Regions from separate parts of the Enterobacter sp. RHBSTW-00994 genome, predicted to be linked through region 2. Evidence: predicted binding sites of a transcription regulator. Region 2 holds the regulator's gene; each other region holds the start of a gene.

The links. Region 2 encodes sigma-54, which starts transcription at its own class of promoters, with help from an activator protein. Its sites were predicted from a motif close to GTTGGCACANNTTTCGCTNT; they were not measured.
Region 1: HV346_RS07870 (gamma-glutamyltransferase family protein) is a predicted target of sigma-54. The motif match lies at 3,293-3,312, and genes of this name have one in related genera.
Region 3: norV (anaerobic nitric oxide reductase flavorubredoxin) is a predicted target of sigma-54. The motif match lies at 5,054-5,073, and genes of this name have one in related genera.
Region 4: glnK (P-II family nitrogen regulator) is a predicted target of sigma-54. The motif match lies at 4,830-4,849, and genes of this name have one in related genera.

Annotation. Positions count from the first base shown of each region.
Region 1 is NZ_CP056199.1:1,680,794-1,688,475, reverse strand. Features, by position in the region: gene HV346_RS07890 (amino acid ABC transporter permease) at 1-623, opposite strand, end outside; gene HV346_RS07885 (amino acid ABC transporter permease) at 623-1,288, opposite strand; gene HV346_RS07880 (transporter substrate-binding domain-containing protein) at 1,298-2,080, opposite strand; gene hpxU (MurR/RpiR family transcriptional regulator HpxU) at 2,295-3,134, opposite strand; gene HV346_RS07870 (gamma-glutamyltransferase family protein) at 3,347-4,930, shown strand; gene hpxX (oxalurate catabolism protein HpxX) at 4,945-5,133, shown strand; gene HV346_RS07860 (AtzE family amidohydrolase) at 5,130-6,527, shown strand; gene hpxZ (oxalurate catabolism protein HpxZ) at 6,524-6,913, shown strand; gene puuE (allantoinase PuuE) at 7,087-7,682, opposite strand, start outside.
Region 2 is NZ_CP056199.1:4,266,148-4,273,829, forward strand. Features, by position in the region: gene lptC (LPS export ABC transporter periplasmic protein LptC) at 1-226, shown strand, start outside; gene lptA (lipopolysaccharide ABC transporter substrate-binding protein LptA) at 195-749, shown strand; gene lptB (LPS export ABC transporter ATP-binding protein) at 756-1,481, shown strand; gene rpoN (RNA polymerase factor sigma-54) at 1,529-2,962, shown strand; gene hpf (ribosome hibernation promoting factor) at 2,985-3,272, shown strand; gene ptsN (PTS IIA-like nitrogen regulatory protein PtsN) at 3,355-3,846, shown strand; gene rapZ (RNase adapter RapZ) at 3,892-4,746, shown strand; gene npr (PTS phosphocarrier protein NPr) at 4,743-5,015, shown strand; gene mtgA (monofunctional biosynthetic peptidoglycan transglycosylase) at 5,048-5,773, opposite strand; gene elbB (isoprenoid biosynthesis glyoxalase ElbB) at 5,770-6,423, opposite strand; gene arcB (aerobic respiration two-component sensor histidine kinase ArcB) at 6,655-7,682, opposite strand, start outside.
Region 3 is NZ_CP056199.1:3,657,434-3,665,115, reverse strand. Features, by position in the region: gene HV346_RS17510 (HoxN/HupN/NixA family nickel/cobalt transporter) at 1-158, shown strand, start outside; gene HV346_RS17505 (SgrR family transcriptional regulator) at 149-1,798, opposite strand; gene HV346_RS17500 (hypothetical protein) at 2,033-2,191, opposite strand; gene norW (NADH:flavorubredoxin reductase NorW) at 2,438-3,571, opposite strand; gene norV (anaerobic nitric oxide reductase flavorubredoxin) at 3,568-5,007, opposite strand; gene norR (nitric oxide reductase transcriptional regulator NorR) at 5,194-6,708, shown strand; gene gutQ (arabinose-5-phosphate isomerase GutQ) at 6,705-7,670, opposite strand; gene HV346_RS17475 (DNA-binding transcriptional repressor) at 7,663-7,682, opposite strand, start outside.
Region 4 is NZ_CP056199.1:1,074,063-1,081,744, reverse strand. Features, by position in the region: gene HV346_RS05070 (hypothetical protein) at 1-110, opposite strand, end outside; RNA gene ffs (signal recognition particle sRNA small type) at 391-487, opposite strand; partial or broken gene HV346_RS23520 (GNAT family N-acetyltransferase) at 655-996, shown strand; partial or broken gene HV346_RS05055 (MGMT family protein) at 1,049-1,410, shown strand; gene HV346_RS05050 (YbaY family lipoprotein) at 1,455-1,946, opposite strand; gene tesB (acyl-CoA thioesterase II) at 2,153-3,013, shown strand; gene amtB (ammonium transporter AmtB) at 3,117-4,403, opposite strand; gene glnK (P-II family nitrogen regulator) at 4,439-4,777, opposite strand; gene HV346_RS05030 (SmdB family multidrug efflux ABC transporter permease/ATP-binding protein) at 5,031-6,812, opposite strand; gene HV346_RS05025 (SmdA family multidrug ABC transporter permease/ATP-binding protein) at 6,805-7,682, opposite strand, start outside.

The DNA.
Region 1 (7,682 bases), 2.3 Mb from region 2:
AGATAACGGCTGTAGCGCGACAGCGGATAACACAGAATGAAATAGCCCAGCGCCACCAGCGCAAAGACTTTAAATGGCTGATACGTGACATTGGTCAGCATCGTTCCGGCTTTGGTCAGTTCGATGAAACCGATAATCGACGCCAGCGCCGTGCCCTTAATCACCTGCACGGCAAAACCCACCGTTGGCGCAATAGCAATGCGTAACGCCTGCGGGGCAACCACCCTGAACAGGGTCTGCCCGAAGCTCAGCCCCAGACAGCGCGAGGCTTCCCATTGCCCTTTTGGCAACGCCCGGATACTGCCAAACCAGATATCCAGCAAAAACGCACTGGTGTAGAACGTTAACGCCAGCGAGGCGGCAGTCCAGGGTGAAACGTCAATGCCAAACAGCGCCACGCCGAAGAAGGCCAGAAACAGTTGCATCAGCAACGGCGTCCCCTGAAACAGCTCAATGTAACCCCGGATCAGCCGCTTTACCGTATGTCCCCCCGTCAGACGCAGCAACAGCAGCGGCAAGGTCACCATGGCCCCGCCGACAAAGGCGACGAGCGAAAGCAGCACCGTCCAGCGCCCGGCGAGCAACAGGTTGCGGATAATGTCCCAGTCGGTAAAGGTGGTCATCATGCCTGCACCCCCAGCCATTTGCGTCCTGCTGCCATCATCAGCTGGCGCAGAATAATCGACAGCGCTAAGTAAATCCCGGTCGTCACCAGATACACCTCAAAGCTCAGGAACGTGCGTGACTGGATCAGGTTGGCGGCAAAGGTCAGCTCTTCATAAGAGACCTGAGACACCACCGACGAACCCAGCATGACGATAATGCACTGGCTCACCAGCGCGGGATAAATTCGCTGCAACGCCGGGGGCAGTACCACGCGGATGAACGTCTGCGTACGGGTCAGACCGAGCACGCGCCCGGCTTCCCATTGTCCTTTCGGCGTCACCTGGATCCCGGCGCGGACAATCTCGGTACTGTAAGCGCCCAGATTGACAATCATCGCCAGCAGCGCGGCTTCCCCCGCCGTCATTTTCAGCCCCATGTTGGGCAGACCGAAGACGATAAAAAAGAGCTGTACCACAAACGGCGTGTTACGAATCACTTCTACGTAGCCGCCCCAGATCCGGCTGAACCAGGTCGGCCGCCCGCTGCGAATGGCGGCCCCGAAAATACCGATAGCCAGCCCGCCAATCGTCGCCATCACGGTCAGTTGTACCGTGACCCACAGCCCTGCCAGCAAAGCGGGTAAATAGGGCCAGAGTTCAGAAAAATGAAGTTGTTCTGTCATTCACTCGCCTTAAACGCCAAGGCTTGCAGGCAGAGGGGCTTTCATCCACTGTTCCGACAGCGCGTTCAGCGTACCGTCCTTGATCCCCTGCTCGATCAGCGCATCCACTTTCGCTTTCAGAGCGGGCTCATTCTTTTTCAGGCCAATAAAGCACGGTGAATCTTTCAGCATAAAGCTCGGTACGGGGGCTTTATCCGCGTTCTGGCGGGAAATTGCGGCCACCACAAGGTTGCCGGTTGCCACGTACTGCACCTGGCCGGAAAGATAGGCCGACAACGTGGTGTTGTTGTCCTCGTAGCGTTTCACATCGGCATCTTTCGGTGCGAGGCTGGTCAATACCATGTCTTCCACTGCACCGCGCGTCACACCAATGGTTTTACCGCTCAGCGCACTGGCGTCTTTCAGTTCTGCCCCTTTCGGGCCAAACACACCGAGGAAGAACGGCGCATAGGCGCGACTGAAATCAATCACCTTTTCACGCTCGGCATTTTTACCGAGGCTGGAGATCACCAGATCCACTTTATCCGTTTGCAGATACGGCACGCGGTTGGCGCTTGTGACCGGAACCAGTTGCAGTTTGAGCTTCATCTGCTTCGCCAGATAGCGCGCCATATCGATGTCATAGCCCTGCGGCTGGAGATCGGTTCCGACCGAACCAAACGGTGGGAAATCCTGCGGTACGGCAATGCGGAGGGTTCCGCGTTTTTCAATGTCCTGAAGCTGGTCAGCATGTGCTGGCAGTTGTGTAAACAGACAAGCGACCCCGGCCAGTGCAATCAACAGTTTTTTCATGGTGTTTACCCGTTACGTTAACATGAAACAAAAGATTCGTTGAGTTAACTTTTGCAACTAATGTGCCAAGGAACACAAAACCGATGCTCACGGATAAAAATCATTACGAAGACAGGAAATACAAGACATTTAAAAAACGAAAGGGGAAATAATGACTCATTTCCCCTTTCGTTTATTGCACCAATTTAATGCAAAGCACCAGCCTGACGCCCCATTATCGTTGCTCCAGCTCATCCAGCTGTTGGTAAAGCGTGGCGATCTCGTGAATGCGTGGGCGGCCTTTATCCAGAATCTCATGCAGAAAAGCATTGGCTAGCAGGTTGATTAAACTGTTCACCGACGAATAGCTGTCGTAGGCGGATACGCTGTCGAGCGGAGCACAAAGCTGCCAGTTCGACAGCGGAAAAAGACCGTGCGCCTGCGGCTCACACATCAACAGAACCGGAATACCGTCGGTTTGCAACTGTTGCAGCAGCGGGCGAATAATGCGGGGACGGCGGCGAAACGCCATAACTACCACCAGATCGTCCGGGGTGAAATCCACCAGCTCTTCGCTCAAACTCTGCCCCGGCTGGGGCAGCACCAGCACCTGGCCGCGCGCCTGTAACAGCTGCTGGCGCAGGTGAAGCGCCGCAGGATAGGCATTTCGCATCCCAATAATGATGATCCGCCGCGCCCTGACCATGCAGGCCATCGCCTCGGCAAATTGCCGGGCATCCAGGGCATTCACCCACTGCGTCAGGTTGGCCATCTCCTGCTTGTAGTGGCGCGCCAGCAAAGTGTTGCCCTGTACCGCATCACGGTTATCCGTCAGCGGCATGCCGCTCTGACGCAACGTGCGCAGCTCCTCACGCATATCCTTATACTTTTCGTAGCCCAGACGCTTAAACAGGCGGCTTACCGTGGCTTTCGATACTCCGCTCAGTTGTGCCAGTTCGGCACTGTTGTAGCTAATGAGGTCGTCGAAGTGATCGAAAATGAAATCGGCTACCCGCTGTTCCTGCGGCGAGAGTGACCCATACTGCCCTTTCAGTCGTTCATCAAGCTGTTCCATAAGACCTCTGTAACTTTCGTTTCACTGCACGCCTCTCATACTCCAGGCGGCAATGCGCATTACTGCAACGCGAATGGATGTAGGGTATCTGCCTTTCATTATGCATGCCATCTTATTAAAAAGATGCGTTATGGCTGGCGTGAAACTTTTCTCTCAGAACTGGAACAGCTTTTGCAACCCTCAGATCCTCTTTCGGGTCATGAGGACTCCCCATGCACAGTAATGTTTCCGTACACGGGATGGCGGTCGCCCCCCACCATCTTGCCAGCCAGAGCGCGCTGGCTGTCTTGCGCGAAGGTGGCAGCGCCATTGAGGCGATGGTCGCGGCAGCCGCCACGATAGCCGTTGTCTATCCCCATATGAACGGTCTGGGCGGCGATGGCTTCTGGCTTATCATCCCACCCGATGGCGAGCCGGTTGCTATCGATGCCAGCGGTGCGGCAGGCTCGCTGGCGACGCTGGACGCCTACCGCGATCACGCGCATATCCCTCATCGCGGCCCGCGTGCCGCCCTCACCGTGGCAGGCACGGTGAGCGGTTGGGACGAAGCACTGAAGGTTTCGCACGAAATGTGCGGCAAGGCGCTGCCATTGAGTCGCCTGCTGTCTGATGCCATTGGTTACGCGCGGAACGGCACGCCGGTTACGGCCTCTCAGGCCAGTGCCACGGCCAGTAAATTAGCCGAATTGAAAGAGGTTCCCGGTTTTGCCGAGACCTGGCTTGTGGACGGTGAACCTCCTCAGGTCGGGAGCCGTTTTTATCAGCCTGCGCTGGCCTCTACCCTGACACAGTTGGCCGAAGAGGGGCTGGACAGTTTTTACCGTGGTCCGCTGGCGGAATGTCTGGCCCACGGCATGGAAAAATATGGCCTTCCCATCACCCTTGCCGATCTGAATCAGCACGTCGCGCGGCGGACCACACCACTCAGGCTACAGCATCAGCAGGGCGAGGTGTGGAACCTCGCGCCACCCACGCAGGGGCTGGTGTCACTGGCCATCCTCGGGATCACCGATTGCCTTAACATGGCGGATGCCGATGACGCGACCACCCTGCACCGCATTGTGGAAGCCACCAAACTGGCCTTTGGTCTGCGGGATGCCCACATCACCGATCCGCGCGATCTGAAAACGGATATTCAGGGCCTGCTGGAGTCCGCCAAACTTCAGGCGCTGGCTGGGCGAATTGACGATAACCAGGCTGCGCCGTGGGGCACAGGTAAAGGCCCAGGGGACACGGTGTGGATGGGTGTCATGGACAGCAGTGGCCTTGCTGTCTCGTTTATCCAGAGCATTTACCATGAATTTGGCAGCGGCGTGGTCCTGCCCGACACGGGGATTGTCTGGCAAAACCGTGGGGCATCTTTCAGTCTCGATCCTGCCCACCTTCTGGCCCTCGCCCCCGGTAAACAACCGTTCCATACCCTGAACCCGGCAGCGGCAAGACTGCATGACGGACGGGTGATGGTCTATGGCTCTATGGGCGGTGACGGACAACCGCAGACCCAGGCAGCCCTGTTTACACGCTATGTGATCCAGGGCGTGCCGCTACAGGAGAGCATCACCCGCCCGCGCTGGCTACTGGGGCGCACCTGGGGCCAAACCTCCGACACCTTAAAACTGGAGGGACGCTTCTCATCGCACACGCTTGACCATCTGCGGGCGCTGGGCCATGACGTCGAAGTGTTCCCGGACTTTAGCGAAGCGATGGGGCACGCAGGGGCGATTGTTCGCCACCCCAACGGCCTGTTTGAAGGCGCATTCGACCCACGCAGCAACGGCTCCGCCGCCGGATTCTGAGGAGAAACCCACCCATGACTACCCCCCAACCCGACTGGCATACCTACCTGGCCCAGATGGAGTCCCTTCTGGGCGTCGAACTGGATGACGCTCGCCGCACCGAGCTACAGCTCCAGTTCAGCCGCATTGCGGCCATGGCTGCGCCGTTGATGGCATTGCCACTGGATGACCGTCTGGAGATCGCAGGAGTATATAAAGCATGATGCTACACGCCATGAGTATGAGTGAAATCCAGCGGGCGTTAGCCGCAGGCGAACTCAGCGCCCGCGAGATTGCGCGTCAGACACTGGATGCTATCGCTGACCTAAACCCGCAGATCAACGCCTGGACCGCCATCACCGAAGAACGGATGCTGGCGGAGGCCGACAATATCGATACCCTGCGTCGGGAGAAACGTCCCCTGCCGCCGCTGGCCGGAATTCCCTACGCGGTGAAAAATCTGTTTGATGTTGCCGGGCATACCACCCTCGCCGGCGCGGAGCTGTTCAGCCAGCGTCCTGCCGCCACGGCAGATTGTTTTGCGGTGCGTCAGTTGCGTAGCGCCGGAGGATTGCTCTCCGGAATGGTCAACATGGATGCCTACGCTTACGGGTTTACGACCGAAAACAGCCACTACGGTGCGACACACAACCCGCACGATCTGGCGCGCATTGCCGGAGGGTCGTCGGGAGGATCAGCTGCGGCCGTGGCCTCTGGCCTGGTCCATTTTTCTCTCGGGACAGACACCAACGGCTCCATTCGCGTGCCCGCCTCTTTATGCGGACTCTACGGGCTGAAGCCAACCTTTGGCCGCCTTTCCCGTTCCGGCAGCCACCCGTTTGTCGCCAGCCTGGATCATATCGGCCCTTTCGCCCGTCGGGTGAGCGATCTCGCATCGGTTTACGATGCCCTTCAGGGACGCGATACCAGTGACGGTTTTCAGGCGGAGAGTTCGCGGGAGCAAACCCGTCCGTTGCTTTCAAGAGGGCTGGAGGGATTGCGTTGCGCTGTGCTCGGCGGGTACTTCGCGACCTGGAGCGACAGCGATGCGCGTGATGCCGTTGCACGCGTGGCAAAAGCGCTTGATGTGCGCGACGAATTGCTTTTCCCGGAGGCGGAACTGGCCCGTTCAGCTGCCTTTATCATCAGCGCATCAGAGGGGGGAAATCAGTATCTTCCGGCGCTTCGCACCCTACCGGAGCGGTTTGAACCGCACTCCCGTGAACGCCTGCTGGCAGGGGCGATGATCCCTTCTGCCTGGTATATCCAGGCTCAGCGTTTTCGTCGCCACGCCCAGCAGACATGCAAAGCCCTGTTTACCCAAGCCGACGTGCTGATCGCCCCCGCCACACCCTGCAGTGCTACGCGGATTGGTGAGCAAACAATGGAGATCAACGGTCAGTCACTGCCAGTTCGCGCCAGCATGGGGATGCTCACTCAACCAATTTCGTTTTTAGGGCTACCGGTCACGACCGTACCGCTGCGTACCTCTGAAGGACTTCCCATTGGCCTGCAACTGATTGCTGCGCCGTTTAACGAACAGGCCTGCCTGCGTGTTGCGCGGGTACTGGAAGAGAGCGGGATCACCGATGCCCGTCCAGCGGAGATGGTGCAATGATCAGTCACGATGACATTAACCTGCCATGGGTACTGGCCGACGTCACCGCAGCGTTTTATCGCTATGAGGATGCGCTGGTCAGTAACAATATTGCGGTGCTGGATGAACTCTTCTGGCATGACAAAAACACCGTGCGACTGGGGGCGGGAGAAAACCTGTACGGTATTGATGAGATCCGTGCTTTTCGTGCCGCGCGCCCTTCAGCCGGATTGCAGCGGGTGTTGCGCCATACGGTGATCACCACTTTTGGGGAGGATTATGCAGTGTGCAGTACGGAGTTTACGCGTGAGGGAACGGAGCGAATTGGACGCCAGCAACAGACGTGGGTGAGATTTTCTTACGGGTGGAGGATTGTGGGGGCACAGGTGAGTTTAATGTCCAGTTGACGGACTATGCGGTTAACGCCGTTCACCTTTTGACCTGTGAATATTGTCATTTCTCAACCCGTGAACGGGATAAGGGGGCCGCGCTCCCTCTTATCCATCCCCGCGGCCCCGCAGAAAATCGGTGCTTCGCACTGCGCTCCCCCCTCCAGGCAGCAGAGAAGTCTGGATGATCTTTATCTCTGGAAAGGATGCGCTTCCCGCCAGTGATCGGCGATCTGCTGGCGCGTACAGACCCACACGCGGTCATGCTGCTGGACGTAATCCAGAAAACGTTGCAGTGCGCGGAACCGTCCCGGACGTCCCAAAAGACGGCAGTGCATGCCAATGGACATCATTTTGGGAGCGTCTTCGCCCTCTTCGTAGAGCACATCAAAGCTGTCTTTCAGATAGGTGTAGAACTGCTCTGCGGTGTTGAACCCTTGCGCCGTGGCGAAACGCATGTCGTTGGCATCAAGGGTATAGGGCACAATCAGGTGCGGCTTGCGTGCGCCGTCACTGCACGCCACCTCAGTCCAGAAAGGTAAATCGTCACCGTAGTAGTCACTGTCATAGTCAAACCCACCGTGCTCCACCACCAGCTGACGGGTGTTGGGGCTGTCGCGTCCGGTGTACCAACCCGTTGGCGGCTTGCCAAACAGATCGGTCAGAACGTGCACCGCTTTTTGCAGGTGCTCGCGCTCCTGAGCGATGTCCATATTCTGATAGTGGATCCAGCGCCAGCCGTGGCTGACGACATCGTAATTCGCGGTTTTAATAGCCCCGACGATAT
Region 2 (7,682 bases):
CAATGCCCTGACCGCAGACTCTCAACTGCGCAAAATTACTACGGATAATGCCCAGATCAACCTGGTCACTCAGGATGTCACTTCGCAGGATCTGGTCACATTGTACGGTACAACATTTAATTCCAGCGGTCTGAGAATGCGCGGGAACTTACGCAGCAAAAACGCCGAGCTGATTGAAAAGGTTAGAACCTCCTATGAAATTCAAAACAAACAAACTCAGCCTTAATTTCGTGATTGCCAGCGCACTGCTGGCCGCCAGTCTTCCCGCGCTTGCTGTGACTGGTGATACCGAACAACCGATTCATATTGAATCCGACACTCAGTCGCTTGATATGCAGGGTAACGTCGTCACCTTCACTGGCAACGTCGTCATGACCCAGGGCACAATCAAAATTAATGCCGATAAAGTGGTCGTCACCCGTCCGGGCGGCGAGCAGGGCAAAGAAATTATTGATGGCTATGGCAACCCTGCCACCTTCTATCAAATGCAGGATAACGGTAAGCCAGTAAAAGGCCGCGCCACACATATGCACTATGAGCTGGCGAAAGACCTTGTCATCCTGACAGGTAATGCTTATCTGGAACAACTGGATAGCAATATCACCGGTGACAAAATCACCTATCTGGTGAAAGAGCAGAAGATGCAAGCGTCCAGCGAGAAAGGCAAACGCGTGACAACCGTGCTTGTTCCATCACAGCTGCAGGACAAAGGCCAAAGCCAGGCCCCGGCACAGAAGAAGAGTAACTAATTCGTTATGGCAACATTAACTGCAAAGAACCTCGCCAAAGCCTATAAAGGCCGTCGCGTCGTAGAAGATGTCAGTCTGACCGTAAATTCTGGCGAAATTGTTGGCCTTTTAGGCCCTAACGGTGCAGGTAAAACCACTACATTTTATATGGTGGTGGGCATTGTCCCACGCGATGCAGGCAACATTATCATTGATGATGATGACATTAGCTTGCTGCCACTGCACGCGCGTGCGCGCCGTGGTATTGGCTATCTGCCTCAGGAAGCTTCCATTTTCCGCCGCTTGAGCGTCTTCGATAACCTGATGGCAGTCCTGCAGATCCGCGACGATCTTAGCGCCGAACAACGTCAGGATCGCGCCAACGAGTTGATGGAAGAGTTCCATATCGAACATCTGCGCGATAACCTTGGGCAGGCACTCTCTGGTGGTGAACGTCGCCGTGTCGAGATAGCTCGTGCGCTGGCTGCAAATCCTAAATTTATCCTTCTGGATGAGCCCTTTGCGGGTGTTGACCCCATATCGGTTATCGACATCAAACGCATTATTGAACACCTGCGCGATAGCGGGCTCGGCGTACTTATCACTGACCATAACGTCCGTGAAACGCTGGCTGTCTGCGAACGTGCATATATTGTTAGCCAGGGCCATCTGATTGCTCATGGCACGCCTCAACAGATCCTCGAAGATGAACATGTTAAGCGCGTGTACCTTGGGGAAGACTTCAGACTCTGATAGGGTAGAGGTATTGTCACGCCGAACCGGAGAATAATGCTCTGAACATGAAGCAAGGTTTGCAATTAAGGCTCAGCCAACAACTGGCAATGACGCCACAGCTACAGCAGGCTATTCGCCTGTTGCAACTGTCCACGCTAGAACTTCAGCAAGAACTCCAGCAAGCGCTGGATAGCAACCCATTGCTGGAGCAAACCGATCTTCATGACGAGGTAGAAACCCAGCAGACACAAGATACAGAAGCGCTCGACACCGTTGATGCTCTCGAACAAAAAGAGATGCCGGACGAGCTGCCTCTGGATGCCAGTTGGGATGAAATCTACACCGCAGGAACGCCATCTGGAACGCGCGTGGACTATCAGGACGACGAATTACCTGTCTATCAGGGTGAAACAACCCAGTCGTTGCAAGATTATCTAATGTGGCAAGTCGAGCTGACGCCGTTCTCTGACACCGATCGCGCTATTGCGACGTCCATTGTCGATGCCGTTGATGATACCGGTTATTTAACGGTGACGCTGGACGATATCCTGGAAAGCATCGGCAATGATGAGATTGATCTTGAAGAGATTGAAGCGGTTCTGAAACGTATCCAGCGCTTTGATCCGGTTGGCGTCGCCGCTAAAGATCTGCGCGACTGCCTGTTGATCCAGCTTTCTCAGTTTGCCAGGGAAACACCATGGATTGACGAGGCGCGATTAATCATCAGCGAACACCTGGATCTCCTGGCAAACCATGATTTCCGCACACTGATGCGCGTAACACGCCTGAAAGAAGACGTACTTAAAGAAGCGGTCAACCTGATCCAATCACTGGATCCGCGCCCTGGCCAATCGATCCAGACCAGTGAACCTGAATACGTTATCCCTGATGTGCTGGTCAGAAAACATAATGACCGATGGGTTGTCGAACTGAATTCTGACAGTATTCCTCGCCTGCAAATCAACCAGCAGTATGCTTCGATGTGTACCAGTGTGCGCAACGACTCTGACAATCAATACATTCGTAGCAACCTTCAGGAAGCACGATGGTTGATCAAAAGCCTGGAGAGCCGAAACGATACCCTGCTACGTGTAAGTCGCTGTATCGTTGAGCAACAGCAGGCATTCTTTGAGCAGGGTGAAGAGTTTATGAAACCGATGGTGCTGGCAGATATTGCTCAGGCCGTCGAGATGCATGAATCGACGATTTCCCGTGTGACCACACAAAAGTATCTGCACAGTCCACGCGGTATTTTTGAGCTTAAGTATTTCTTCTCCAGTCATGTGAATACCGAAGGCGGTGGCGAAGCCTCGTCGACGGCGATTCGCGCACTGGTGAAGAAGTTGATCGCCGCGGAAAATCCCGCGAAGCCACTGAGTGACAGTAAGTTAACCACCATGCTGTCCGATCAGGGTATTATGGTGGCACGCCGTACTGTTGCGAAGTATCGAGAGTCTTTATCCATTCCGCCGTCTAACCAGCGTAAACAACTGGTCTGACACAACCGATAAGGAAGACACTATGCAGCTCAACATCACAGGACACAATGTCGAAATTACTGATGCTTTACGCGATTTTGTGAATGCTAAATTCGCGAAACTTGAGCAGTATTTCGAAAGGATAAACCAGGTCTACATTGTGTTAAAAGTGGAGAAAGTGACTCATATCTCGGACGCAACCCTGCATGTTAATGGGGGCGAGCTTCATGCCAGTGCGGAAGGGCAAGACATGTATGCGGCTATCGACGGCTTGATTGACAAGCTTGCGCGACAGCTTAATAAACATAAAGATAAACTAAAACAACACTAATTGTCCGGGCAGTTAACGGGTGCAGGAAGGCCTGTTGTGAAACACAACGGGCCATTTGTACAGTTAGCGCTTAGGTGAAATTATGATGAACAACGATTCCGCTCTCCAACTGAGCAACGTCCTTAACCAGGAATGTACCCGCAGTGGTGTCCACTGCCAGAGCAAAAAACGTGCGCTGGAAATCATCAGTGAACTGGCTGCAAAACAGCTGGGCCTACCACCGCAGGTCGTGTTCGAAGCTATTCTGACCCGTGAAAAAATGGGCAGTACTGGCATCGGCAACGGCATTGCAATTCCTCATGGCAAGCTGGAAGAAGATACCTTGCGTGCCGTCGGTGTTTTTGTACAACTGGAAACACCTATCGCCTTTGACGCCATTGATAACCAGCCGGTCGATCTCCTCTTCGCACTGTTGGTTCCGGCCGATCAGACAAAAACCCATCTGCACACGCTTTCTCTGGTCGCCAAACGCCTGGCAGATAAAACCATTTGCCGCCGACTGCGCTCAGCCCAAAGTGATGAAGAGCTGTATCAAATTATCACTGAAGCAGAAGGCAGTCAGGATGATGCATAACAATGAGATGGCCTTCACATCTGTTGTCCTGAGGAGAACCGGAACATGGTGTTGATGATTGTCAGCGGTCGCTCGGGGTCCGGGAAATCCGTCGCCCTTCGTGCGCTCGAGGATATGGGCTTTTACTGCGTGGATAACCTGCCGGTTGTGCTGCTGCCCGACCTTGCGCGGACGCTTGCAGACAGACAAATCTCTGCTGCCGTCAGTATCGACGTCCGTAACATGCCTGAATCACCTGAAGTCTTTGAGCAGGCAATGAATAGCCTGCCAGAAGCCTTCTCACCGCAACTGCTGTTCCTCGACGCAGATCGGAACACGCTTATCCGTCGTTACAGTGATACACGCCGTTTGCATCCACTTTCCAGTAAAAATCTGTCCCTGGAGAGCGCGATCGACGAAGAGAGCGATCTGCTGGAGCCGCTGCGCTCACGTGCAGATCTGATTGTCGACACATCAGAGATGTCAGTTCATGAACTGGCCGAAATGCTGAGAACGCGTTTGCTGGGTAAACGTGAGCGTGAACTGACGATGGTGTTTGAGTCCTTTGGCTTTAAACATGGTATTCCCATCGATGCGGATTATGTTTTTGATGTGCGCTTCCTGCCTAACCCGCACTGGGACCCTAAATTACGCCCAATGACCGGCCTTGATAAGCCCGTCGCAGCATTCCTCGACAGACACACAGAAGTTCACAATTTTATCTACCAGACGCGAAGCTACCTTGAGCTATGGTTACCTATGCTGGAGACAAACAATCGTAGCTACCTGACAGTGGCGATTGGTTGTACTGGCGGTAAACATCGTTCGGTTTATATTGCCGAGCAACTGGCCGATTACTTCCGTTCACGCGGAAAGAACGTTCAGTCCCGTCATCGCACGCTGGAAAAACGTAAAACATGACTGTAAAACAAACTGTTGAGATCACCAATAAGCTAGGTATGCATGCACGCCCGGCAATGAAGTTGTTTGAACTGATGCAGGGATTTGAAGCAGAGGTTCTGTTGCGTAACGATGAGGGAACAGAAGCAGAAGCCAATAGCGTCATTGCACTACTGATGCTCGATTCTGCGAAAGGTCGACAGATTGAAGTCGAAGCGACCGGCCCGCAGGAAGAAGAAGCTCTGGCTGCCGTCATTGCGTTATTTAATGCCGGGTTCGACGAAGACTGAACTTCTTACCCTCTCCCGCCAGGAGAGGGACATCAATACAGTTTATGCTCCACCATAAAGCTCTCCCCACCCAGTTGCCTCATCTGACGCATTATCCATGCCTGACGGCTGCGTACATATCCTGAAGGTGCATTCACCTTAAAACGGATCGGATTCGGTAGAACGGCGGCAAGTAGCGCCGCCTCGGAGAGTGTCAGCCTGCTGGCAGGTTTATGGAAGTAGCGTTGCGCCGCCGCTTCCACGCCAAATACACCCTCACCAAACTCCGCAATATTCAGGTAGACGGTCAAAATACGCTTTTTGCTCCAGACGGTTTCCATTCCGAGCGTCAAACCCGCTTCCAGTCCTTTTCGTAACCAGCTACGCCCGTCCCACAAAAACAGATTTTTGGCCGTCTGCTGTGACAATGTCGACGCACCTCGAACGCGATTCTCATGACGTTCGTTGTGCGCCAGCGCTTTCTCAATGGCCGCCACGTCAAAACCCCAGTGTTCCGGGAATTTCTGATCTTCTGCTGCAATGACCGCCAGCCCCATCAGCGGTGACATTTCATCCATGCTCACCCAATCAGAGTGCGCAACATAGCTGAAATCGCCCGATACCCATGCACCAAGCTGGCGTTCGATCATCACTGCGGAAAAGGGAACGGGCACAACACTGAATAACGCAATACCGCCCCCCCAGAATACGGCGAGCACCAGGACAATGCGGAGCAGGAGATGTTTTACCCATGCGCTCACTGCAAATTTGCGACTCATTCAGTCAGAACCAGCACTCGATCCACCAGCTTTTCAATACCCGTTGCGGCTTCCACAATATTCTGCGCGAGCATATACGCTGGCGTGGTGACAATCTTGTTATCTTCATCAACAACAATATCGTCAACCGGGCAAGGAACATGCTCGCCCCCCATGTCCTCGATAATTTCAGCCGTATCAATATCCGTTCCAATGGTCAGGCGTAGCGGGAAATCAAAGATTTTAGGTAGCATCGCTGGCGCAATACAGATAAAACCCAGCGGCTTACCGGCACTATGCATCGCCAATGCCAGCGCTTTCAACTCGCTATCAACATGGCATTCACTTCCCTGGGAGGCAAAGGTGCTTAAATTTTTTGCCGCGCCAAAACCGCCTGGCACAATGAGTGCATCCAGTGCAGTCGCATTTGCCTGTGCCAGAGGCTGGATGTTGCCTCGGGCAATGCGCGCCGCTTCAGTCAGAACGTTACGGGTCTCCGGCATCACTTCGCCTGTTAAATGATTGATAACATCTACCTGATTTTTATCCGGAGCAAAACAAATCACTTCTGCGCCATGCCGGGCTAATGCCAGCAACGTTAATACCGATTCATGTATTTCTGCACCGTCGTAAACACCGCATCCACTCAGCACAACACCAATCTTTTTCATCATGACGATCCTTCTTTGCAACCCACTGACGGACATTAATAATTCTGATTAAACCGCTATGCTTCACACATTTCACTGATTCATGTAACAAACCATTTAAGATTTGCTATCTTATCTGCGTGCGGCCTAAATATTCAGGCTGCGTCTATGCGAAAACAACATGATAAATCAGGCGCAGCCACGATTTCCCTGGTGTTGGCGCAGTATTCGCGCACCCCGGTTTATCCGGGGTCATTTTTTTGTATTTTCCACCCACGCTTTGAGCACCGCCACATCGTTTTGCCATTCCTGTTTCATCTCTTCAACCCATTCACCAACGTTATCTTCCCATGCCGGGAGATCGGGAGATTGAATCTGTTGACCCAGTTGCTGCAAGTGGCGTAAACCAATCGAACCGGCTGCACCTTTGATCTTATGACCTTCTTCAACAATCCCTTTCTGATCGCGAGCCGTCAGATTTGACTCCAGCACGCTCAAGTAACCTGGCATCATTTTTTCAAACACAGCCAGTCCATCAGTAATCAGTTTTGGGCCAACCAACTCGATATATTGCTCAAGCATGGCGGTATCCAGTATCGCTTGTGCTTTAGCGCTATCAACAGATGTCATGGTGCTCTCCTCTTCATCACAGGTATCCCAGAACTTCTTAATCATGGCGGTTAATGCAGGGACCGCCAGAGGCTTGCTAAGTACATCGTCCATACCGGCATCAAGGTACTCTTTTTTATCCTTCAGGACGTTGGCCGTCAGAGCAACCAGTGGCGGCAACTCATCAGCAGCATATTTCCCGGTCAACTCACGAGAGATATCCAGCCCTGTCATGTCCGGCAACTGAATATCCAGCAAAACGAGGTCATACTCACCAGGCGTAAACATCTCCAGTGCCGCTTTGCCAGTCATCGCCACGTCCACACTGCTACCCAGTTTTTCCAGCACAGAACGGGCCACGATCACGTTCAGTTCAATGTCTTCCACCAGCAGCACATGCAACGCAGGGAGCGGCATATCATCACTGTCGAAGGTATCCTCTACTTCCTCAGCCACAGCGGGCGCATGGACTGTCAGCGTAAAGGTCGAACCACTGCCAGGGTGACTGGTAACGGTGATGTCGCCACCCATACTCTTCGCCAGACGTTTTGAAACCGCAAGGCCAATACCGGTTCCGGTCGCCGGTTTACCCCCATGGCTGTCCTTCACCTGATAATACATAGCAAAGATTTTATCCTGCTCTTCGTGCGGAATGCCGATACCTGAGTCTT
Region 3 (7,682 bases), 610 kb from region 2:
TCGCGCTTAGCGGCGGTATCTGGGATGCCATTGGCGCGGTGAATGACAATCTCGGTAATGCCGGGTTTGTGGTCGTTGGGCTATTTATCGCCTGCTGGCTGATCTCGATGATCAACTACCGCTGGCGTGGTTATGACGCGCTGGTGGTTCATTCCTGAACAGGCGGCAGCCAGGCGCGGGTGAAATCAAGCCAGCCACCGGCTGTCAGCACAATGTCCTGCACGTTTTCCATGGTGTTGATGCGATAACGGTAGTGAAAGAGCGGCGTACATGCGCCGCTTTCCAGCAAACGGCGAAAGAAGGGGACGAGATGACGGCTCAGACTCGCTTCGCTCACGCAGTACCCCATCAGTTTCTGCTTCTCATCCTGCCACACTGTCTCACTCAACGCCGTGGCCCATGCCGGCTCGTCCGTAAACCATTCAGCCAGCGCAAAGCCGGGTAATTCTCCAGACAGGTAATCACCGAGCAGGAGATCGGCATCGACGAGTGCGTCCTGAGCGTGCCATGCATCGCGGTCTTTTGCACAGATCATCAGTTCACACCGCCGTTTTTTCAGGCGAGCGCGGAGCGTCTTGGCGAGTTCATAAAGCTCGGGTGTGTGATAAAAGACCAGCGTCAATGTTTCAGGCAACGGCGCGTCAGGCGCTATCCGGAACCGGGGTGTCTCCAGTCCCGGAAGTATTTCAGTGCGGGGCAGTAAATCATCCCGCGCAGAGAAGCGTTGCTGGTTGATGTCCAGAATTTCCTGGCGCAGCCAGGTCGCGAGCGGCTGGGACAGCCTGGCGTTCATCATGAGCCAGGTGAAACCGCCATTGGTGGAAGAGGCTGTCTGCTGGGCGTTTTGGCCTTTTCCCACGGTTATCCAGGCGGGGGTGGGCGTCCCGGAGCGAGTTCGCCAGAATTCAATGGCATGCAGGAGCGGGTGCGCGGCAAAGTACCAGGGTTGCCGCTCCAGACGCAAATAGTGTGAATGATGGTGGGCGATGGCAAAGGGACCCGCCCCGATATCCGGCAGTTGTGGGTGAGGGAGGCGGCAAGCGTGATGCGCAAGACGATGTGCCAGAAATGCATCCGGGGCGTTGAGGGTGATTTGCAGACACCAGGGGGCGCTGAGCGTCACCTGGCTGATATGCCGCAGCCCGGTATTTCGCGTTGGATCGGCCAGTGCCTGTTGCAGCGCGCTGAGAATGTCGCTATCGCTGATCGCCTGCCCGTTATGCCAGTGCGCGCCGCTGCGCAGATAAAACCGCCAGCACAATGTGTCGTCGCTGATATCCCAGTGATGCGCCAGATCAGGCGCAGGCTGTGTCTGACCTGGCGCATAACGCGTCAGCCCCGCGTGAACGGCACAGATAATATGTTGCTCGGCGCGACGGCGCTGCAATGCCGGGTGAAGCGAGGTGAGCGGACGATACCAGGGGATACGCAATGTCGGCTGGTGCTTGAGCCATTTCCCGCCGAGAAACGGCGTGATGATGTGATGCAGGCTGGCCGGGTTGCCATCGGCCAGCTGTAGGGCACTTTGGTAATCCCCTTTTTCCAGACAGGCATGCATGAGCGGCGCACTGAGTTCACTGGTGCTTGCCTTGCAGTGCAGAGTTGCCCGGTGACCACGCCCTGGTTGCGCGTCCCAGAGTAACCATCCACTCTGCGCAAGCTGGCGCAGCAGGGGGCGTGCGTGGCGCTCACTGCACAGGGCGACTTCAGCCACTTCGGCAATTGTTGTCAGCGTGGGCTCTGCACCGTAGTGCTGCGAAAGGCGTTGATATTGTCGAATTTTTTGCAGTTGTCGCATGGTGTTATCCGCCGCCAGGGAGAGGTTGGGAGTGTAAATCTTTTTGCGGAAGAAATAAGGTTAAGTTGTCGGAAGTGTTCCGGTTTTGTCGGGTGAGTTCATTCTGAACAGGTTTTTCCTCTTAAAAAGAGAATGCAGGAATAGGGAAAGTGAATGATATTTTTCCTCGCGCTTCATTTTCCCGGCTGATAATGAAGCGCTAAATAATCGACATTTAATGTTATTATCCGGTTGTTAGCGCTTAATATGACTTACCGGGATCATTAATTCTCGTAAACGCTCGATTCGTGCCTCCGGGCTCAGGTATAGCCAGCGAAATAAGATTTTCTCTTCATGCGCCACTTTCTTGAAATAGACCGCAAGGGCGTTGAGGTCTTCCGCAAAGTTTGCCATGGCATTTCTCCGGTTGGTGTTAATACCTCATTAAGGTAATCCGGAATAAACGGATAAAACAGGCCGCTGTTTTTCGGGTGTTCCGTATTTATATATTGATAAAAATAATAGACAAGGGATTGATAGCGATGATTTACCTGATTTGTATTTATTTAATGAATAGAATGCGAAAAAAAAAGCCCCGGGACATCGGGGCGGCGGATAATAAAATCCTAAGGTTAAGTCAGCGTGGTAAAAAAATGGCAGTTAAGCGGGCAGGGATTTCAACAGAGCGAAAGCCTCCTTCATCCGATCTTCGCTAACGACAAAGGCGCGCATCTGACCGTCGCTGTCGACGCCGCGAGCCACCATTCCCTGCGGCTCAATGGCAATCTGCCAGCTCAAATCCTGCCGCTGTGTTTCGCCCGCGAGATGCAGCGGCAGCTCCGGTGTTTTCACCTTCACCAGCATGGCCGGTAATTTGAGTGGCGTGCTGGCCCCAAGCAGATTTTTTGCCAGATACAATGCGCTTAACTGGATCGGCTGCAGGAAGGGCAGCACCTGACCATTAATTTCTGCGCAGTCGCCAAGCGCGTAAATATCCGGCTGCGAGGTTTGCAGATAGCTGTCGACGTTCACACCACGGTGTGTTTCAGCTCCGGCGCGATGCGCCAGAGCGGTTTCCGGGCGCAGGCCCGTCGCCGCGATAACGACGTCCACGTCAATACCGCGATGGCGGTCGAAGGTCGCCCGAATGCCGCAGTCTGTTTTTGCCAGGCTTTCCAGCCTGGATTTCAGCAGCAGATGCACACCCATATCGGTCAGACGATGCTGTAAGCGACTGCTCACTTCTGCTGGCATCAGGGCTGACAGAATGCTCGATGCGTGATCCACCAGCGTGACGGATTTACCCGCCCGGCAAAAATCCATCGCCAGCTCAGTCCCAATCAGACCTCCGCCAACAATCATCACGCGCTGAGCATCACGAAGCCGGGTTTCGCTGGCCTGATACTCTTGCTGGCTGTTGAGAGTGATCATCAGCTCGCGACCTTCCACTGGCGGGACAAACGCCGATGCCCCGGTCGCCAGTACCAGCTTGTCGTACTGCCAGCTCTTGTCTTTGGCTTTCACCACATGTGCGGCGGAATCAATATCCGTTACCCAGGTATAGGGGAACAGCCGCAGGTTAAACAGTTCCGCAAACTCCCCCGCCGTCTGGCGGGTCAGTTCTTCTGCACGCTGATTCTGGCTGATGACATGGCTTAAATCGGGCTTGTTATACTCGTCCATGCTGTCAGCGGCGATCAGCGTCAGCGGAATATTCGTATCTTGTTTGCGAATATTTTTCACCAGTTGGCGGGCGGCAAAACCCGAGCCGATGATGACGATTCCGTTGCTCATTTTGCCTCCGTCGCCAGCTCGTCAAAGACGTCCTTACCGAGTGAACATTCCGGGCACAGGAAGTTGTCCGGTACGTCGCACCACGGTGTTCCAGGTGCAACGTCCTGCAACGGCTCGCCCAGTTCAGGATCGTAAATCCACTGGCAGACGCTGCACTGCATGCATGGGCCAAGATCGGCAGTGGTGACACTGGCGCTGGCTTGTTGTTGCGCAGGTTTCACCGTGGATTCAGGCAGGGGAGCGAGCGCCCACTGACGTGCGATGTCGCGGCCATGCTGACGGCAGATTTCCAGGGCATCAATGTCCGGACGCCATTTGGCTTTCAGGCTCATCGACATCTCAAAACCGGCATCCTGTAAGCGTGTGGAGAGGCGGTCTACCGCGCCGCCGCTCCAGCCGTGAGATCCAAAGGCACTGGCACGTTTATTACGAAAACGCAGGCCTGTCATCTCTTCGACCAGACCGGCGATTTTCGGCATCATCACGTTGTTCATGGTGGATGTACCGACCAGCACGCCTTTAGAGCGGAAGACGTTGGTCAGGATGTCGTTTTTATCGCTGCGCGCCACATTGAAAATTTTCACGGCCACGTTAGGGTCAACTTCGTTAATGCCCTGGGCGATAGCATCGGCCATCATGCGGGTGTTGTTGGACATGGTGTCGTAGAAAAGGGTGATGCGATCTTCCTGATAATCTGCCGCCCATTTCAGGTACAACTCAACAATCTGGGCTGGGTTTTCACGCCATACCACGCCGTGAGAGGTCGCAATCATATCGACAGGCAGGTTGAAGCCGAGGATTTCGGTGATTTTGGGTGTGACCAGACGGCTGAACGGGGTCAGGATATTGGCGTAGTAGCGCTGGCACTGTTCGAAGAGTTCGGTCTGATCCACTTCATCGTTGAACAGGCGTTCGTCACAGTAGTGCTGGCCGAAGGCGTCGTTACTGAACAGTACCGCATCACCGGTCATGTAGGTCATCATGCTGTCGGGCCAGTGCAACATCGGAGTTTCAACGAAGATCAACTGTTTGCCGTTACCGATGTCCAGGGCGTCACCGGTTTTCACGGTATGGAAATTCCACTCCGGATGGTGGTGATGGCCGTTGATGGAGTCGATGGCATTGGTGGTGCAGTAAATCGGGGTGTCCGGAATGTAAGACATTAGCTCGGTCAATGCGCCGGCGTGGTCTTCTTCCGCGTGGTTGATGATGATGTAGTCGATAGCCTTCAGATCGATTTCACTGCGCAGGTTTTGCACGAACTCACGGCTGAATTTGTGATCGACGGTATCGATCAGAACATTTTTACCTTCGCGAATGAGATAGCTGTTGTAGCTGCTGCCGCGCAGGGTTTTATATTCCGTCCCGTGGAAATCACGCACTTCCCAGTCACGTTGACCAACCCAATGAATGTTATTTTTAACCAGAATAGACATAGCAACCTCAAATTAATACGGCGTTTTCAACTAAGATGATTTACCTATATCAACTTGCGTGCCAATCTTTATCTATATGATATTTATGGTTTTTAATTTCCATTGCTCGTAGTAGGTAGTCAATATGACTACCCTGATTATTGTCAATGTGACACTATGTGTTGTCAAAATGACTGCGAGGCAGACATGAGTTTTTCTGTAGAGGTGCTGGCGAAGATCGCCATTGAACTGCAAACCGGTATTGGTCATCAGGATCGTTTTCAGCGATTGATCTCGACTTTGCGTCATGTGCTGGCGTGTGATGCCTCCGCGCTGCTGCGCTATGAAGGGGGGCAATTTATTCCACTGGCAATCGACGGGCTGGCGCAGGATGTGCTGGGGCGACGTTTTACCCTGGAAGGCCATCCCCGCTTAGAAACCATTGCACGCGCGGGGGACGTTGTGCGTTTTCCGGCGGACAGTGATTTGCCCGATCCCTACGATGGGCTGATCCCTGGGCAAGAGAGTCTGAAAGTGCACGCCTGTATTGGCCTGCCGCTCTTTGCAGGGCAAAACCTGATTGGCGCATTAACTCTGGATGGCTTGTCTCCGGATCAGTTCGATACCTTTAGCGATGAAGAGTTACGGCTCATTGCGGCTCTGGCCTCGGGGGCGCTCAACAACGCGTTGCTGATAGAACAACTCGAAAGCCAGAATATTCTGCCGGGCAGCCCGGCGGCATTTGAACAGGTGGCACACACCGACATGATTGGTCTGTCTCCGGGTATGGTTCAGCTTAAAAAAGAGATTGAGATCGTGGCAGCGTCCGATCTTAATGTGCTGATTCTGGGTGAGACCGGGACGGGTAAAGAGCTGGTGGCGAAGTCGATTCACGAGTCATCACCACGTGCCGTGAATCCGCTGGTTTACCTTAACTGTGCGGCGCTTCCCGAAAGCGTGGCAGAAAGTGAGCTGTTTGGTCATGTGAAAGGGGCGTTTACCGGGGCTATCAGCAACCGCAGCGGCAAGTTTGAGATGGCGGATAACGGAACACTGTTCCTCGATGAGATTGGCGAGCTGTCGCTGTCATTGCAGGCCAAGCTGTTGCGCGTGTTGCAGTATGGCGATATTCAGCGTGTCGGTGACGATCGCAGTTTGCGGGTGGATGTGCGTGTGCTGGCGGCGACCAACCGCGACCTGCGTGAAGAGGTGCTGGCCGGGAATTTCCGCGCTGATTTATACCACCGGTTGAGTGTGTTTCCGCTTTCAGTGCCGCCTTTACGTGAGCGGGGTGAAGATGTGGTGTTGCTGGCGGGGTATTTCTGCGAGCAATGTCGGCTGCGGATGGGATTATCCCGCGTGGTGTTAAGCCCTGGAGCACGCAGCCATCTTTTGTGTTACGGCTGGCCAGGCAACGTGCGCGAGCTGGAGCATGCGATTCACCGTGCCGTGGTGCTGGCCCGGGCTACGCGATCGGGCGATGACGTGGTGATCCACGCGCACCATTTTGCGCTTCACGGCGACATCACGCCGACGATCATGCCGGATATGCCGGAGATCGCGAATGAGAATCTGCGTGAGGCAACGGAAGCATTCCAGCGTCAGAGGATCACCCGCGCGCTTGAGCAGAATGGCCGCAGTTGGGCTGCCTGTGCGCGGGCACTGGAGATGGACGTCGCCAACCTGCACCGGCTGGCGAAACGTCTGGGGCTGAAAGGCTAAATAATACCGGCCTGGTAGAAATCCTGCAGGTTGATCGCGCCACACAATTTGCCGCTTTCATCCACCACCGGAGCGGCGGTGATTTTGCGTTTCATCAGTACTTCTTTGGCCTCAATCGCGCGGCTTTCGGCGTTCAGCGTCAGGCCGCCCTGGGTCATTGCCTCAGAGACCTGTGTTTCCAGTGTGCCGCCGCCAACCAGCCAGCGACGCAGGTCACCGTCAGTAAAGACGCCTTTGACATATTCGTTTTCATCGCATACCGCGACCAGACCCAGTCCGGTACGGCTCAATTCGAGCATCGCGTCCATCACGCTGGTGTCGAGTTTTACCTGAGGGATGGCCTCGTCGGTGCGCATCAGGTGGTGCACTTTATTCAGCAGACGGGCGCCAAGCGCACCCGCCGGATGGGAGCGTGCGAAATCTTCTTCGTTGAAACCACGGGCCTGCATGACAGCCATTGCCAGAGCATCGCCCATCATCAGGGTATTGACGGTACTGGACGTTGGGGCGAGATGCATCGGGCAGGCTTCGCGTTCAACGGAAATATCAAGCGTGGCTTTTGCCGCCAGCGCCAGCGGGGAACGAGATTTGCCGGTCATCGCCAGCAGGGCGACCGATTTTTCCTGCAGACGCGGGATGATTAAATCCAGCTCTTTTGCTGAACCGGAGTAGGAGATAAACAGCATGACGTCGCGGCTTTCAATCATCCCCAGATCGCCATGCAGGGCTTCTGCCGGGTGGACAAAGAAGGCCGGGGTTCCGGTGCTGGCAAGCGTTGCGGCAATCTTCTTGCCGATATGACCGGATTTACCAATACCGGCCACAATCACTTTCCCTTCACACTGGATAATGGTGTTTGCCGCACGGACGAATTCTTCGCCCAGACGTTCAGGCAGACGGCTTGCTTCCTGCAGTTCCAGCATTAAGGTCTGGCGGCCTGCGTTTAACAGAAAATCACTCATCTCTCTCTCCGG
Region 4 (7,682 bases), 1.7 Mb from region 2:
AGCAATTTCTCGGTGGTTACGCTTAAATTCTCATTATTCACTTCTGCGTAATGGCGAAGTCTTTCTTTTAGCGCTTCATCAATTTTAACGTTTAATACCGCAGTAACCATGATCGTCACATCCCTTCGGAATAAGTTCTTTATTTAATACACGAAGTTAACATTGTAATCCAGATATATATTTTTTACTTATAACAAGGAGAAAATGCCCAATAATAAAATGCCAGTCTATTATTACAGGTTTATGACAAAAATATTTCATCTGGATGAATGATATATTACATATCACGCTTATTACCTTTTGATTACTGTGGAATAAGGTCGTTGGCGTAGAGAGGTACAGGTCGTACGAAGCGTAGGAAACGTCAAGGAGAGCACAAATGGGTGGGGGCCCTGCCAGCTACATCCCGGCACACACGTCATCTGCCTTGGCTGCTTCCTTCCGGATCTGACCTGGTAAACAGAGTAGTGTTGCGGGAGAACCAACAGAGCCCCCATTGAGAGCGTTGTTAACCAACGCGCTGGCGCATTATCCCTGCACAGGATCGCAATTGCAAGTTAACCGCGACCGTATGATGGTTTATTGCGCAAAGTGCGCGATCTATCAGGTATTATCTCCGTTTCACATTGCAGATCGCACAAGGAAGAGACGACGATGATACTCAAAATTAGACCAGCCATGCCTGAAGATGTTCCGGGATTGTTCGCTGTCCGTACGTCGGTGACCGAAAACGCCATGACATATGAAGAGATGCAAGCGCTCGGAATAACGGAAGCAACCGTTTGTAGCATGATTGAGGCGTCAGAATGCGCCTGGGTCGCTACCGAGAATCAGCATGTTGTCGGGTTTTCAATGATCCTTCCTGAAGATGGTTGTCTGTTTGCGGCATTCGTTCTTCCTCACTATGAAGGGCAAGGCCTGGGGAAAAAACTGGTACACGCTGCGGAACAGGCTCTGTTCAGGGACAACCCGCTTATCTGGCTTGAAACCGGTAAAAACACACGAGCAGCGGGATTTTACCGTCGCCTGGGCTGGAAACATGCACAGGATGTCGGTGAGGGAGATATCCGGCTTGAAAAGTCCCGGCAGGAGCAATAAATGGACGAACACGACACTTTCCCGCAACGCGTATGGCAAATTGTGGCCTCTATTCCCGAGGGATTTGTCACCACTTACGGTGACGTTGCACGCCTGGCGGGCTCACCACGCGCGGCCCGACAGGTCGGCGGCGTACTTAAGCGTTTACCAGAAGGCAGTACGCTCCCCTGGTATCGGGTGGTGAATCGTCATGGAACCATCTCCCTCACAGGGCCGGATTTACAACGTCAGCGTCAGGCGTTGCTCACCGAAGGGGTACAGGTTTCAGGCTCAGGGAAGATCGATTTACAGAAATATCGCTGGGTTTACTAGAACGGATGCCCTCTCCTGCTGGAGAGGGCACTGAGAGAGAGCACTTAAGGCTGTGTGGCTGCAGGTACTGCAGTTTGTTGAACTGGAACCAGACTCAGGTCTGCCTTCGTCCCACCGTGGTTAATCACTTCCTGCACCGTATCGGTAATAAAGGTCAATTTACCGTTGATGGTCACCGCCGCACTCAGCAAGATCCGCGCATTAGGCTGAATCTCTGCGGGGTTATACGGAAGCGCAAAGCTGAACGGGGCTTGCTTTCCTTCAGTACGAACGGCTTTCTGTGACAGCACTTTGGATGGCGCGTCAGCCAGGGAAGCATCTGACAGGGTAACGGTTAACACCGCATCAGGCGGTAAGGCTACTTTCTGACGGATCCATACCGTACCAGAAACACTTGGCTGCTGAGTGGCTTGCTGCCCAAGAGCATCCGCAGTATACGGGTTTGGCGCTGGCGTCTGGGTGTCGGCACTTTTACCTGCACAGGCAGACAGGGCAACCGCTACCGCTAAACCACTTAACATGTGCACGAGTTTCATTGAAGTCTCCTTATCATCAATGCATCGACGGGATCGATCCCATCCGATGTCGTTAACATTTAGATAACGTAAACAAGTGTGGCACACATCACCTATTAATGCCTAATTTTGGCTTGATATTCAGATTATTCTACCCATCGGACCACTTTCATTTCTGCGTTATACTCTGCTTATCTTTCGCTACGGCGTTTATATTGAGGACAACTATGAGTCTGGCACTAAACAATCTGCTGACATTACTGAATCTGGAAAAAATAGAGGAAGGACTCTTTCGCGGGCAAAGCGAAGACCTGGGATTACGGCAGGTTTTCGGTGGACAAGTCGTGGGGCAAGCACTCTACGCAGCTAAAGAGACCGTGCCTGCAGACCGTCTGGTGCACTCGTTTCACAGCTATTTCCTGCGTCCAGGAGACAGCGCTAAACCGATTGTTTACGACGTTGAGGTACTGCGTGATGGCAACAGTTTTAGCGCGCGCCGGGTGTCAGCAATACAGCATGGTAAGCCGATTTTTTACATGACCGCTTCCTTCCAGGCTCCTGAGACGGGTTATGAACACCAAAAAGAGATGCCTCCTGCGCCAGCACCGGATGACCTGAAATCCGAAACGGATATTGCGCGCGCACTGACGCATCTTCTGCCGCCTCAGATGAAAGAGAAATTCCTTTGCGATAAACCGCTGGAGATCCGCCCGGTCGAGTTCCATAACCCGATGAAAGGCCACACGGCTGAACCAAAACGCCAGGTGTGGATGCGTGCAAACGGTACTGTGCCTGCGGACTTTCGTGTTCACCAGTACCTGCTGGGTTATGCCTCTGACTTTAACTTCCTCCCGGTTGCTCTTCAGCCGCATGGTGTCGGGTTCCTGGAGAAAGGTATGCAAGTCGCCACTATCGATCACTCCATGTGGTTCCATCGTCCGTTTGATATGAATGAGTGGCTGCTTTACAGCGTTGAGAGCACCTCTGCATCCAGCGCTCGCGGGTTTGTCCGCGGTGAATTCTATACGCAAGATGGCGTACTGGTGGCCTCGACGGTTCAGGAAGGCGTTATGCGTAATCGGGGTTAACCCTGCCTCGCGAAGACTGATGCTCTCTCACACGAGAGGATAAAAAAAGCCTCCCAATGGGAGGCTTTTTCTTGCTACTTGCTACAGGAGAAACTCATTGCAATCAGGCGTTATAGGCATTCTCGCCATGGCTGTTGACATCCAGACCTTCGCGTTCCTGCTCTTCCGGGACACGCAGTCCAACGGTCATGTCCGCCAGTTTGTAACCAATGAACGCAACCACACCAGACCACACTACCGTGATGGCGATACTTTCGAGTTGCACCAGAACCTGGTGAGCCATGGTGACACCCTCTGCGTAGCCCACACCACCCAGTGATTTCGCCGCAAAGATACCTGTCATGATACAGCCGATGATACCGCACACACCGTGAACACCAAACACATCGCAAGGGTCATCAACGCGCAGAACACGTTTCAGGGCTGTAACCCCCCACAGACCGGCCAGACCAGACACGATACCGACCAGCAACGCGCCGCCGACACCGACATAACCACAGGCTGGAGTGATACCGACCAGGCCCGCAATCGCACCAGAACATGCGCCCAGTAGTGAAGGTTTACCGCGAACAACCCACTCACCAAATACCCAGGAGAGAATAGCGCCCGCCGTTGCAATAACGGTGTTCACAAAGGCCAGAGCGGCAATTTCGTTCGCTGCACTTGCTGAACCGGCGTTGAAGCCGAACCAGCCGAAGTAGAGAATAGCTGTGCCGGTAAACACCATTGGCAGGTTGTGCGGTTTGAAGGCTTCTTTACCAAAGCCCACACGTTTGCCAATCAGGTATGCGCCCACAAGACCCGCAACGGCCGCGTTAATGTGCACAACCGTACCGCCCGCAAAGTCCAGCGCGCCGTGAGAGGCCAACAGACCGCCACCCCAGACCATATGTGCAATCGGCACATAAGAAAGCGTCAGCCAAACCACCACGAAAATCAGCACCGCGGAGAAACGAATACGCTCGGCCAGCGCACCAACAATCAGTCCCACCGTAATACAGGCAAAAGAGCCCTGGAAAGCAACGTGGATGTACTGATAGAAGCTGCCCATCAAGGCGGTCAGCTCGATATTCTTAAGCATTACCCAGTTAAAGTTGCCGAAGAAGGCATTGCCTTCACCGAACGCCAGTGAGTAGCCGTATACCACCCACAACACACACACCAGCGCGAATGTCACTGCGACCTGCGTTAGCATGGAGAGGACGTTTTTACCGCGGATCAGGCCGCCGTAAAACAGTGCAATACCCGGAATAGTCATGAACAGCACCAGTGCGGTGCAGATCATCATAAAGGCGTTATCGGCTTTGTCTACCACCGCAGGGGCCGCCATCGCCAGGCCCGGCAGCAGTGCCAGCGACCCCAGACCCGTTTTGATTGTTGCTTTCTTCATTTTCTCGATCCCTATCACTGTGTGCCAGGAGTTACTTACAGTGCCGCTTCGTCAGCTTCACCCGTACGGATGCGAATGACGCGCTGCAACTCGGCAACGAATATTTTGCCGTCGCCAATTTTGCCGGTGTAGGCCGCTTTGCTGACTACATCAATCACTTCATCAAGCTGATCGTCAGCGATAGCCACATCAATCTTCACTTTTGGCAGGAAGTTGACGCTGTATTCCGCACCACGGTACAGCTCAGCATGACCCTTCTGACGACCAAAGCCTTTCACTTCGGTGACCGTCAGCCCCTGAATACCCATTGAAGAGAGCGCTTCGCGAACGTCTTCAAGTTTGAATGGTTTGATTACCACCGTAACCAGCTTCATATATCCCCTCCAGTCAGAATTCGGTAATGGCCGCAGCTAACACGTATGAGATATTGCAAGGGGTGTGCCAGAATGAGAAAAAATGAAAATTTAGATGCCAGGCCCATGTATGAAGGGGAAAAGCAGGACTAAAAAGGGGCAAAATCCCGCAGAATAAGAACCGGTGAAAAAAAACGCACCATGACAGTGCAAGGTGCGTTTATGTTTTGCACCAACAGCAGTGACTGTTAGTGTGTTGCCTGATTTTGGTGCATCAGGCGCTTAATGTCTCTTCTTCGCGCGCGCTGGCAGCCAGTTCTTCACCCGCCAGCTGGAGCTGGTACATCTGCCAGTAACGCCCTTTCGCTTCCAGCAACTGCCTGTGTGTCCCACGCTCAACGGCCTGGCCACGATGTAGCACCAGAATGGTATCCGCATCAACGATCGTCGAAAGCCGGTGCGCAATTACCACCAATGTCGTATGGTCTCGCACCGCGGCAAGCGCTTGCTGGATCGCCTGCTCCGTGCCGGAATCAATACTCGCCGTCGCTTCATCCAGGATCAGGATCTGCGGTGTCTCAATCAGGACTCGCGCCAGGGCCAATAGCTGTTTCTGCCCAACGGACAGGTTATTACCCTGTTCACCCAGTTTGGTGTTGATCCCCTCGCTCAGCCCTCGCGCCAGATCAGCCAACTGTACTTTTTCCAGCACGTCCCAGACTTGCGCTTCGGTAAACGGTCGCCCCAGCGTTACGTTTGCATAAAACGTGTCAGCCAACACAACGGGATCCTGCTGAACCATCGCAACGCCTTTACGTAATACATCGTGACTTAGGGTCGAGAGAGGTCGTCCATCCAGACGGATTTCACCTTTTGTGAGCGGGTAATACCCCATCAACAAACTGGCGAGTGTACTTTTCCCGCTACCGGTATGCCCGACCAGCGCCACGAAACCACGTGACGGGACATCGAGGCTGATGTCCTGCAAAACCAGCCGATCTTCACGATAAGCAAAGGAGACATTATCAAACGCGATTGCGCCGCTTTGCAGGCTACGATCATCATTACCGTAGGTCTGGCGAGGACGGTCCATCAGTTCAAAAACGCGCTCGCCCGCAACAACTGCCTGCTGCAACATAGATTGCTGCGTCGTGAGTTCAATCAGCGGTTCGTTAAGGCGCCCCAGGTAGCTAATAAAGGCATACAACACCCCCACTTCAATCGTTCCGCCCGACGTGAAGCCGAACAGCATCAGCAGGCCGCAGAGTACCAGCGCCGAAAAGAGGCTCAACAGTGGACGCAACAAGAAGCCATCCAGCCGCAGCGTTTGCATACGTGCCATATAGTGAGAGCGACTGGCCTCTCCCATCCGCTCCCCAAACCGCGCCTGCTGACGGAACTGCTGGATAACGCTCATACCATTAATGACTTCGTTAAAACCATCATTAATATCCGCCAGGTAGGCCCGCACGCGGCGAACAATGGGCGTGCTGTAACGCTGATAGATAATCATCACAATCATGACGGCCGGGAAGATAGTGATCGCCACCAGCGCCATGCGCCAGTCGAGGCTGAACATCGCTACCAACATCGCGCCAATCAACGCTGCGCTACGCAGTACCGTTGCCACCACGGTGACGTAGAGATCGCGAATAACTTCAGTATCATTCGTCACCCGCGAGATCACCTGTCCGACAGGCTGCGTATCGAACTCACTCAGCGGCTGGCGCAGCGCAGCATCCATCACATCAGTACGGAGCTGTTGCACTACGCCGACAGCAGCCCGGTTAAAGAGCAATGACTGCGCGTAATGCAGCGAGGCCGCCAGCAATTGCAATCCAACGTAAGCAACGCCCAGACCGGCCACCAGCCCTAATGGCAGATATCGTTTGGCGACCATATTATCGATGAAATAGCTAATAAGCAGCGGGCCAGTCACTTCAGCAATCGCCGCGATCCAGAGCATCACCACCGCAATAGACAGGGGTTTTCGCCACGGTGAGCCATAAGCCAGCAGGCGCTTCAAAGTGGGCCACAGCTGTCCAAAGTTACGCATCTGCGGACTCCTCATTCAGCTCTGGCGCATCATCCAGCGCCGCTTCCAGTTGCTGATAGCGGTACATATCGCGATACCAGCCCGGTTGTTCCGCAAGCTGATCATGCTGCCCACGCTGAGCAATATGCCCGTGCTGCATCACCAGTATTTCGTTAGCTTCCGTCAGCGCCGAAAGACGATGCGCACTGATGATCACCGTCCGACCTTCTCCCCACTGGCGCAGGTTATGCAGGATTTGATGCTCCGTACGGCCATCAACAGCCGAAAGTGCATCATCAAGGATCAGGATTTCGGCGTTCAGCAACAGTGCGCGGGCAATTGAAATACGTTGTTTTTGACCACCGGATAACATTACGCCACGCTCGCCGACTTCAGTGTCATAACCCTGTGGCAGACGCAGAATGTCCTCATGGACGCTGGCTAAGCGCGCCACATGTTCAATCTCTTCCTGCGTCGCCGCAGGGTGACCGAGGGCAATATTGTTAGCGACAGTGTCAGAGAATAAAAATGGTGTCTGGCTGACCACGGCCAGACGGCTACGCCAGCCATCCAGCAGAAGGTTCGTCAATGGAATATTGTGGAACCGAATATCCCCTTGTCCCACATCAAAATGACGCTGAATCAGGGACAACACCGTACTTTTCCCGGCGCCCGTCGGACCACAAATGCCCAGCATCTGGCCCGGTTGCAACGTAAAATTGACGTTCTCCAGTACCGGATGCGCGGTTTGCGGATAGGCGAAAGCGCGAATGTCCGCTTTTATAACTCCACGCCCTTCCGGAACGGATTCGCTGCCGTCGTTAACAACCGGAGCTTCGGCCAGCATGTCGCGGATACGGCTGTAAGCTGCACTCCCGCGCTCAACAATGT